DNA from 4 places in the Salicibibacter cibi genome. Region 1 is predicted to be linked to each of the others. Evidence: riboswitches for the same ligand, from Rfam matches in the RefSeq annotation. Region 1 holds a riboswitch; each other region holds the start of a gene.
The links. Region 1 has a riboswitch for S-adenosylmethionine ahead of HUG20_RS08055 (methionine biosynthesis PLP-dependent protein). Riboswitches for the same ligand answer to the same signal wherever they lie in the genome.
Positions count from the first base shown of each region.

Region 2: another riboswitch for S-adenosylmethionine. It lies ahead of HUG20_RS03570 (5-methyltetrahydropteroyltriglutamate--homocysteine S-methyltransferase); the one in region 1 lies ahead of HUG20_RS08055 (methionine biosynthesis PLP-dependent protein).
Region 3: another riboswitch for S-adenosylmethionine. It lies ahead of metK (methionine adenosyltransferase); the one in region 1 lies ahead of HUG20_RS08055 (methionine biosynthesis PLP-dependent protein).
Region 4: another riboswitch for S-adenosylmethionine. It lies ahead of HUG20_RS16520 (methionine ABC transporter ATP-binding protein); the one in region 1 lies ahead of HUG20_RS08055 (methionine biosynthesis PLP-dependent protein).

Region 1 is NZ_CP054706.1:1,563,109-1,565,312, reverse strand. Features, by position in the region: gene HUG20_RS08055 (methionine biosynthesis PLP-dependent protein) at 1-926, opposite strand, end outside; SAM riboswitch class I at 1,036-1,140, opposite strand; gene HUG20_RS08050 (transposase) at 1,428-2,204, opposite strand, start outside.
Region 2 is NZ_CP054706.1:736,125-738,328, forward strand. Features, by position in the region: gene HUG20_RS03565 (LLM class flavin-dependent oxidoreductase) at 1-742, shown strand, start outside; SAM riboswitch class I at 802-888, shown strand; gene HUG20_RS03570 (5-methyltetrahydropteroyltriglutamate--homocysteine S-methyltransferase) at 959-2,071, shown strand; gene HUG20_RS03575 (PaaI family thioesterase) at 2,169-2,204, shown strand, end outside.
Region 3 is NZ_CP054706.1:3,206,172-3,208,375, forward strand. Features, by position in the region: gene HUG20_RS15905 (aminopeptidase) at 1-3, shown strand, start outside; gene metK (methionine adenosyltransferase) at 58-1,272, opposite strand; SAM riboswitch class I at 1,377-1,484, opposite strand; gene pckA (phosphoenolpyruvate carboxykinase (ATP)) at 1,881-2,204, shown strand, end outside.
Region 4 is NZ_CP054706.1:3,319,297-3,321,500, reverse strand. Features, by position in the region: gene HUG20_RS16525 (M20/M25/M40 family metallo-hydrolase) at 1-598, opposite strand, end outside; SAM riboswitch class I at 805-913, shown strand; gene HUG20_RS16520 (methionine ABC transporter ATP-binding protein) at 1,119-2,141, shown strand; gene HUG20_RS16515 (methionine ABC transporter permease) at 2,134-2,204, shown strand, end outside.

The sequences.
Region 1 (2,204 bases):
TCGGCAAATGTAACGAGCCGTAAATGGCGAAGCAATGGGTCGACGAGCTTCTCATCCTGAACTTTAAACGAAAGCATTCCTCCTTTGCCCGGATAGAGAACTTCCGTGACAAGCGAATGCTTTTTTAACATTTCCCAAACAGCGTGGGCATTTTGTTGATGTTTTTCCATTCTTAACGCCAACGTTTTCATTCCGCGAACGAGCAGCCAGGAGTCAAAAGCTCCAAGTGTCATTCCAATCCCATTTTGAATATTGAAAAGGTGTTCCCCCAACACGTCATCGTCGGTAACAACGAGCCCTGCCACGACATCGTTATGGCCGCCCAAATATTTGGTGGCGCTATGGATCACGATATCCGCGCCAAATTCAATCGGACGTTGCAATAACGGGGTGTAAAACGTGTTGTCAACGATCATAAGTAAATCATGTTCCTTGGCTAGTTGACTGAGTGCATCTAAATCCGCTTCCTGCATTAAAGGATTTGTCGGTGTTTCAATGAATAACGCCTTCGTATTTTTTTCAATTGCTTGCTCAACGGCTTGTAGATCTCTCGGGTCAACATAACGAACGTCTACCCCCCATTGCGGCCAGTATTGGCGAAACAATCGGTATGTACCTCCGTACAAATCCACGGAAGCGATGATTTCGTCTCCTTGAGAGAACAAACTGAGCACAGCTTGAATCGCTGCCATGCCAGAACTACAGGCAAAACCGTGCGTTCCCCCTTCCAATTCGGCGATCGTTTCTTCAAGCACCTCACGCGTTGGGTTACCGGTACGGGCATAATCATAACCGGTTGATTCACCGACACCCGTGTGCTCAAACGCAGTGCTCATGTAAATCGGCGCATTGACGGCACCGGTGCGTTTATCTCTGCGATTGCCGGATTGAACAAGCTTTGTCTCTTTCGTATATGTCCGCTCCATCATTCCTTCTCCTTCCCATGCTACTGAATATGCATGATCTGTAAAAATAAAAAATGCCCTCTTCTTGTGAATCGAATAAGAAGAAAGCACTGCCAGTGATGAATGCATCTTCTTATCGTCCGGAACCACCGTTCCGAAGGAAGTAGCACCTGACTCCGATGAGCTGGTTGCTGAGACATCTTTGGACCTTTCCCTCCGTCTCTCTTGATAAGAAAAAATAATTATTATTTTTGCTGTTCCATTATCCTACAGGAATTTCCGTCATGTTTCAAGAGGGACAGATATAGAGCTTTTTGCGTTGTAACGATTTTTGCGATTTAGGCGTAAAAACGGGACCAGGTTCACTCCTGGTTTTTTGTTGAAAACGCCTTAAAATTTCCTTCCACGAACCAAAATCGCTACTATTCGAATATCATTCGTTTTTATACCTCAAAAAAGACACACGTACCCTGTTATCCACAAAAACTGTTTTAAAATTCGGTTTCCCACATGTGGATGCTTTTAGGAAACCAAGCTTCGCATTTTTTCCGGGCGGCCTTCTTGGATATGGCCTAAAGCCATCGCCAACATCGTGCACAGAGCCAACCTAGTTTTCATTTTCATCTTCTTTTGCCCGCGTGTGGTATGCTGTTCGAAGCCAAAGGAGACGTCAAGCCGGCTGTTCACACGTTCCACGGCCGTTCGTTTCGCGTATGCCTTCGCCCATGTGTAACTGGCTCGATCGATCGGTGTGAAGATCCGGCGGTCCTCCTTGAGCGGAATCCGAATTCCTTGGGCAATCGGACACTCCGCTTGTCCTTCACAGGTGATGCCATATTGTTTGGCCGGACAACGCTTTTTGAGGGTGGCTCGATCTTTCTCAAAGCCCCCATTCGCCATTTCGCGCTCTTTCCCGGTCATCGGGCAGTGACAGTACACGGTGCCTTTATAGTCATGCGTGACATTTTCAATGTCCATCAGTTGGCGCGTGTCCTCGCCATCTTTCCACATGTCCCGGATATCAATGACAGGCTTGGTTTGATGGTCATCCCACAGCCGCTCAAGCATTTTGGTGTCATCGTAACCGCGATCACCGGCGAGTGTTTCTGCTTGTCCCAAAAGCCAAGGGCGTTCTTTTTCAAGCTCATTGATCATATCATGACCGGCGTTAATATCGGGCACCGATGCTTTCGTAACTGAATAAGCCACAGGCAATTCATAGGCCGCGTCGACGATCAGGTGGATTTTATAGCCGAACCATTTGATCACTTTGTTCCAGATCGTCCCGTCTTTGTGTTT
Region 2 (2,204 bases), 830 kb from region 1:
GCTCCCGCAATACAGCGTCTATAAAGTCGCTGCCCAACTTCTGCAATTACAGGCGCTTTTCCCCGGGAGGATTGAAGCGGGCGTGGGACGGTCACCCGGAGGGGCAGAAAGGGTTCGATCTGCGTTGGCGGATGGGAAAGAAAATCAGTTAAATGATTATCCGGAAAAATTGGAAGCCCTCGCTAGCTATGTTCGTGGCCAATCACCTAAGGGCGTACGAGCAACACCGAGAACGAATGCAGCCCCACCAGTTTACTCTTTGGGCCTCGGGGAAAATAGTGCCGAAATCGCCGCCCGCCTCGGCGTGGGTTATGTATACGGGCATTTTATCGCACCTACTCGTGGAGAAGCAGCTCATGAGGTTTACCGGCAACAATTCACACCAGGCAGCTTAAGCGTCCCCCACGCATTAACCGCTGTTTTCGTCATTTGCGGGGAATCAGACGCGCACGCGGAAGAACTGGCAATGAGTCAGGATATGTGGCTGTTACGAACGGAAAAGGGGCTAGATAGCCGCGTGCCGAGCGTAGAAGAGGCGAAAGCGGCAAAAAAGACCGAAAGGGATCAACAAAAAATAAAGGAAAATCGCAGAAGAATGATTATCGGCGGTCCAGACACGGTACGAGAACAATTAAGCTATTTTTCGGAGCGCTATCACAATGATGAATGGCTGATTCTAACGAATATCCACGATTTCCAAGAGAAACGCCGGTCATTCGAACGAATCATCTCTCTTTTTTGACCTTTGCATATAACATAGAATCCTGATATACTATTATTCAGAGTTAAATAATTGGTTTTTTCTTATAAAGAGAAGCAGAGGGACTGGCCCAACGACGCTTCAGCAACCCCATCAGGTGGAAGGTGCTAATGCCAGGAAGATAAGAGGATCTCGAACACACCCCTCTTTTCTTCGGAAGAGAGGGTTTATTTTTTAGCAAAAGGAGTTTTGGGGAAGATGGCAGAAATTACAGCAAAGCATGCGCCATACCGTGCAGATCATGTCGGGAGCATTTTGCGCACGGAGCGCTTGAAAAAGGCACGTGAAGATCGTGTCAACGATGCAATTACGGCTGAACAATTGCGCCAGGTTGAGGACGAAGAAATTCGCGCGATTGTGGAAAAACAAAAAGAAGCGGGGCTTACGGCTATTACGGATGGGGAATTTCGCCGTGCATGGTGGCATCTGGATTTCTTGGAAGGCCTTGATGGGGTAGAAGGATATGAACCGGAACATGGCTATGCATTTAAAGGCGTGGAAACGAAGCCTTGGCTCGTACGGATTATTGGGCAATTGGATTTTCCGGAAGACCATCCTTTTCTCGATCATTTTCGCTACTTAAAAAGCATCGTCGGCGAAGGTCACGTGGCCAAGCAAACGATTCCGAGTCCAAGTATGCTTTACGCGGATCATCATTTTGTATCCGGTGTTTATGAGGATCGGGAACGTTTTCGCAAAGATCTTGCTGCAGCATACAAAAAAGCTGTTCATGCTTTCTACGATGCCGGGTGCCGTTACTTGCAATTCGATGATGTTGGATGGGCAATTCTTATTCCGACTGAAGACGATACGGAAGAGCAAAAACAAGACAAACGAAACAAGCAACAGTGGTATAAAGATATCATCAATGAGGCACTTTCGGATCGGCCGGATGATTTAACAGTGACGATGCATATTTGCCGTGGCAATTTCCGGTCCACTTGGTCCATGAGTGGGGGTTATGATCCGGTTGCAAAGACGGTATTCCAGGAAGTTGAAGTGGACGGGCTTTTTCTGGAGTACGATGACGAGCGTTCCGGCACGTTTGAATCCCTGCAGTATGTGAACCGCGATGATTTAAAAATTGTGCTTGGCATCGTAACATCAAAAACGGGTGAACTTGAAGATAAAGAAGCGTTGAAAAGTCGTATTCGTGAAGCTGAAAAGTATGTACCGCTTGAACAGTTGGCGATCAGTCCCCAATGTGGTTTTGCTTCCACGGAAGAAGGCAACATTTTATCGGAAGAAGCACAATGGGCAAAACTGCGCCATATTAAAGAAGTCGCAGATGAGGTTTGGGGAGAAAACTAAAAGATGGACGAGCAGGGCTGATCTTCCAAAGGAGGATCAGTTCTTCTTTTCACTCTTGTGATAAAATGAATGAATACTTATTCAGGAGATGATCGTCATGGAACAGCCTATTAAAAATGTAGAAGAACAATTG
Region 3 (2,204 bases), 1.6 Mb from region 1:
TAAGATTCCATTAAAAAACACCGTTGGAACATCCGGTTCTCAACGGTGTTTTTTCGCTTATTTCGCTTCCGCTACAAAAGCATCTTCTTTAAGCAACGTGGCTTTATCCGTACGTTCCCAAGGGAGATCAATATCCGTTCGCCCAAAATGACCATAAACAGCGGTCTGGCCATAAATCGGGCGCCGCAACCCTAGCATATGAATAATGCCGGCCGGTCGCAGATCAAAATGTTTCTCCACGAGTTGCAAAAGAAGGCTCTCCTTTACCTTACCTGTTCCAAACGTATCAATAGAAATGGAAACCGGGCGGGCAACGCCGATTGCGTAAGCAATTTGCACTTCACATTTTTTTGCAAGTTCTGCGGCAACAATGTTTTTCGCAACATACCTGGCAGCATAGGAAGCAGAGCGATCCACTTTTGTCGCGTCTTTCCCGGAAAAAGCACCTCCGCCATGACGCGCAATGCCGCCATACGTATCCACGATGATTTTCCGTCCTGTCAGCCCTGCATCTCCCTGCGGGCCGCCAATCACAAATCGACCGGTCGGGTTAATAAAAATATTGGTTTCTTCGTCGATTAAATGCTCCGAAACCTCTTCCAAGATAACGTGAGCCATTATTTCTTTTTCAAGCCTGGCCATGGCCACTTCCGATTGATGCTGTGCGGAAATAACGATCGTATCTACACGCAGCGGCCGGTTCTCTTTATCGTATTCAATCGTTACCTGCGTCTTTCCATCCGGACGCAAAAAAGGAATCGTTCCATCTTTTCGCACTTTTGACAGACGTCGTGCCAATTGGTGCGCCAAAAAAATCGGCAACGGCATATACTCTTCGGTTTCATCATCAGCATAACCAAACATTAACCCTTGGTCTCCGGCACCGATTGCCTCAATTTCTTCCTCGGACATTTTGCCTTCCCGCGATTCCAAAGCAGTGTTAACCCCTTGGGCAATGTCGGGAGATTGTTCATCAATTGCGGTCATCACCGCGCACGTGTCGGCATCAAGTCCGAATTTTGCACGTGTATAACCGATATCTTTCAACGTCTCCCTGGCGACTTTGGAGATATCGACATATGTCGTCGTCGTAATCTCTCCTGTCACCAGAATCATCCCCGTATTTGCCACCGTTTCACAAGCAACGCGGGCATTTGGATCTTTTTTTAATATTTCATCCAGAATTCGATCGGAAATCTGGTCACAAATTTTATCCGGATGGCCTTCCGTGACTGATTCAGACGTAAAGAGTCTGCGTCCATTCGCTTCCATCGTCCTCCTCCTTCGATGATCCGTTCTATATGTGTGGTGAATTGAGAATTAAAAAAAACCCTGATTTCCCGAGGGAAAAGGGTTATCGTTCTTACCTTTTTCGCCTCTTATCTTGCAAAGCATCTGCCACTTTGCCAGGTTGGCACCTTTCCCCCGTGGGGATGGTTGCCGGGCTTCCAAGGGCCTGTCCCTCCGCCTACTCTTGATAAGAGCGTACTTTAATACCTGTCGCATCAAAGTCGCAATCGTTATTTCCATATGATTTTAACACAGTTATGTCGAGAAAAAAAGATACAAGGCGTTCATACACAAGGAAACAATCGCTGATAATAGAACGCAAAACGGCTTTCAGTGATCTGTCATCGGTGCGATCTCCCAAAATAGAAGGTAAGAATCCGATCCATGCCGAATGACACCAATACACTCTAAAGGGCCAACGGCTCAAGACGGATTCAATCGCTTGATATCCGAAGTTCCAATCATTTCATTAACAGACACAAATTTTTTACACGAAAATAGTATAGACTATATGATAAAATGTGTTATACTAATTGCATCTAATCATCATTACATGCCCTCAGCTTAGCACAGAAAGGATTTTGTCGATTATGAGTACCGTTTCATTTGCATCAGCCTTGGACCATCTTTTAAATCAAAGACAGGCCGAATTCGATCTTCCCGAGCCTAGGTTAGTGGAAAGGGCACTCGCGCGTGATGAGGGCATTCTCACGAAAGCCGGTGCTTTCGCGGCGACGACGGGGACATATACCGGCCGCTCTCCTAAAGATAAATTTATTGTCGATGAACCATCTACCCGCGAGGACATCGACTGGGGACCGGTAAATGCGCCGATTGATCGTGAAGTGTTTTCTGCGCTTTATCGCAAAGTGCTTCATTATCTTGGACAACAAGAAGCGATTTTTGTCACCCAC
Region 4 (2,204 bases), 1.8 Mb from region 1:
TGTAGTGGATCCTCCATTCGTTTCGGAGATATTGCAACTCTGTGATTGCAGCCTTCATCCCTGCGTGTTCGCTTTCTTCGTCAGCGGTGATGAGCAGGAGGATATTGCCTGTCGGCCGTTCGTGTTCCGCGAATCGGAGCAGGTTCACGAGGTGAACCGCAATGCCGCTTTTCATATCCGCTGATCCGCGAGCGAACAACCAATCGCCGGTTGCAGCATCTTCCCTGATTTCTGTATTTGTCACATCATCGGAAAAATAGGCGAGCAACGCCTCCGGATCGAAAGCATGCGCACTCAGTGTCCCATAATCTTCAATGCCCACGGTGTCATAATGGGCATGAAAAAGGATCGTTTCTTTTGCGTTCGCCTTTCCCGGTAAAAAAGCAAACACATTCTTGCGCTTGTCATTTGGGATCGTCTGTAACCATATGTGCTCGGGATGTTTTTGGAAATATGGGAAGGAACGAATAAGCTTATGTAGATAATCGGATATTTCAATTTCGCCCGCGCTCCCGTTCGTGCTATCGAGAGCAACGAGCTTCATCGTTAACCATTCCGCCTGCTCTGCTTCACACAGCGTTGCCAACTGCTCATACATGATAGGAAAACTCCTCTCGGTGACATAGCTACATATATCTATTGTAACGCGCCAAACTTGACTATTGCTATATTGGGATTCGGAAACGAGACCATAAGATGCCCGAAACCGGTCCATGCCGCATGACAACAACGCATGCCCGATGAATCGTATACGTTGACAGCATAGGGGGCCGGTGCTAAAATAAACGCATTCATAGAATACTATTCTTATCTGGAGCGGTGGAGGGACTGGCCCGATGAAGCCCGGCAACCGGTAATGGCGAATTACAAAGGTGCCAATTCCTGCAAGGTGTTCATCCTTGGAAGATGAGACAGAAATGATGCGTAACCTTTCTGCTCATCGTAGGGCTAAAGGGTTATTTTTTTGGTAGGAAAGAAAGTATAAATCAACTTTCTTTCCTACATAAGTGCAACTAGGGCTTTTCGCCATAAAAGCTTGGCGAAAAGCCAAGTTTTCTAAACGAAAAAACACTGAGCCTATCAGGATAGTAGGAATAAAAAGAAAGGAGGTCCATCCACTGATACATCTGAATAACATCTCGAAAACGTTTCAATTAAAAGGACAATCCATCGAAGCGGTAAAAGAGATTAATTTAGATATTGAAAAGGGAGAGATTTTCGGAATTGTCGGTTACAGCGGTGCGGGGAAAAGCACGCTCGTACGTCTCCTTAATCGATTGGAAACGCCCACGACCGGCACATTAAAAATTGCAGATCGTGACATTTTGGATCTATCCAATCGAGACTTAAGGGGCGCAAGGCAAGAAATCAGCATGATCTTTCAACATTTTAACCTCCTATGGTCGCGAACCGTTCGGGAAAACATTGCTTTCCCCCTTGAAGTTGCCGGTATTGCAAAAGCAAAACGTAACGAGCGTGTGGAAGAGTTGATCGAACTCGTTGGTTTGAAAGGGCGGGAAGCGTCTTATCCATCGCAACTGAGCGGCGGGCAGAAGCAACGGGTCGGCATTGCCCGGGCGCTTGCCAATGAACCGAAAGTGCTCTTGTGTGATGAGGCGACCTCCGCGCTTGACCCGCGAACGACTGGCGCGATTCTTGATTTGCTCCACGATATCAACCAAAAATTAGGGCTCACGATTGTCATCATTACCCACGAAATGCAAGTGGTGCAAAAAATTTGTTCGCGTGTTGCCGTGATGGAAGATGGCAAAATTGTTGAGTTGGGAAATGTGTTGGATGTCTTTAGAGATCCTCAACAAGAGATTACGAAAACATTCGTCAAGCAAGTCACCGACCCGGAAGATTCCAATGAAGCCATTGAAGAGCAGCTCAAGCGAGAAAAGGGGACCGTCATTCGCTTAACGTTTGTCGGGGATGACGCGGAAAAACCGGTCGTATCCGAATTAATCCGTTCGTTTGGCGTAACGGTGAATATTTTACAAGGAAATATTGCCAAAACGCAGCACGGGAGCTATGGCAGTTTATACGTTTCCATCGAAGGGGATGGAGCGCAATTAAAAGAAGCCATTCAATTTCTTTACGGCCACCGGGTGGAAGCAGAGGTGATTGCCGATGCTTGATGAAATCGATCGGGAAAACATGCTAGAAAACGTTGATTGGGGAAACATGCTGGAAGCCACGTG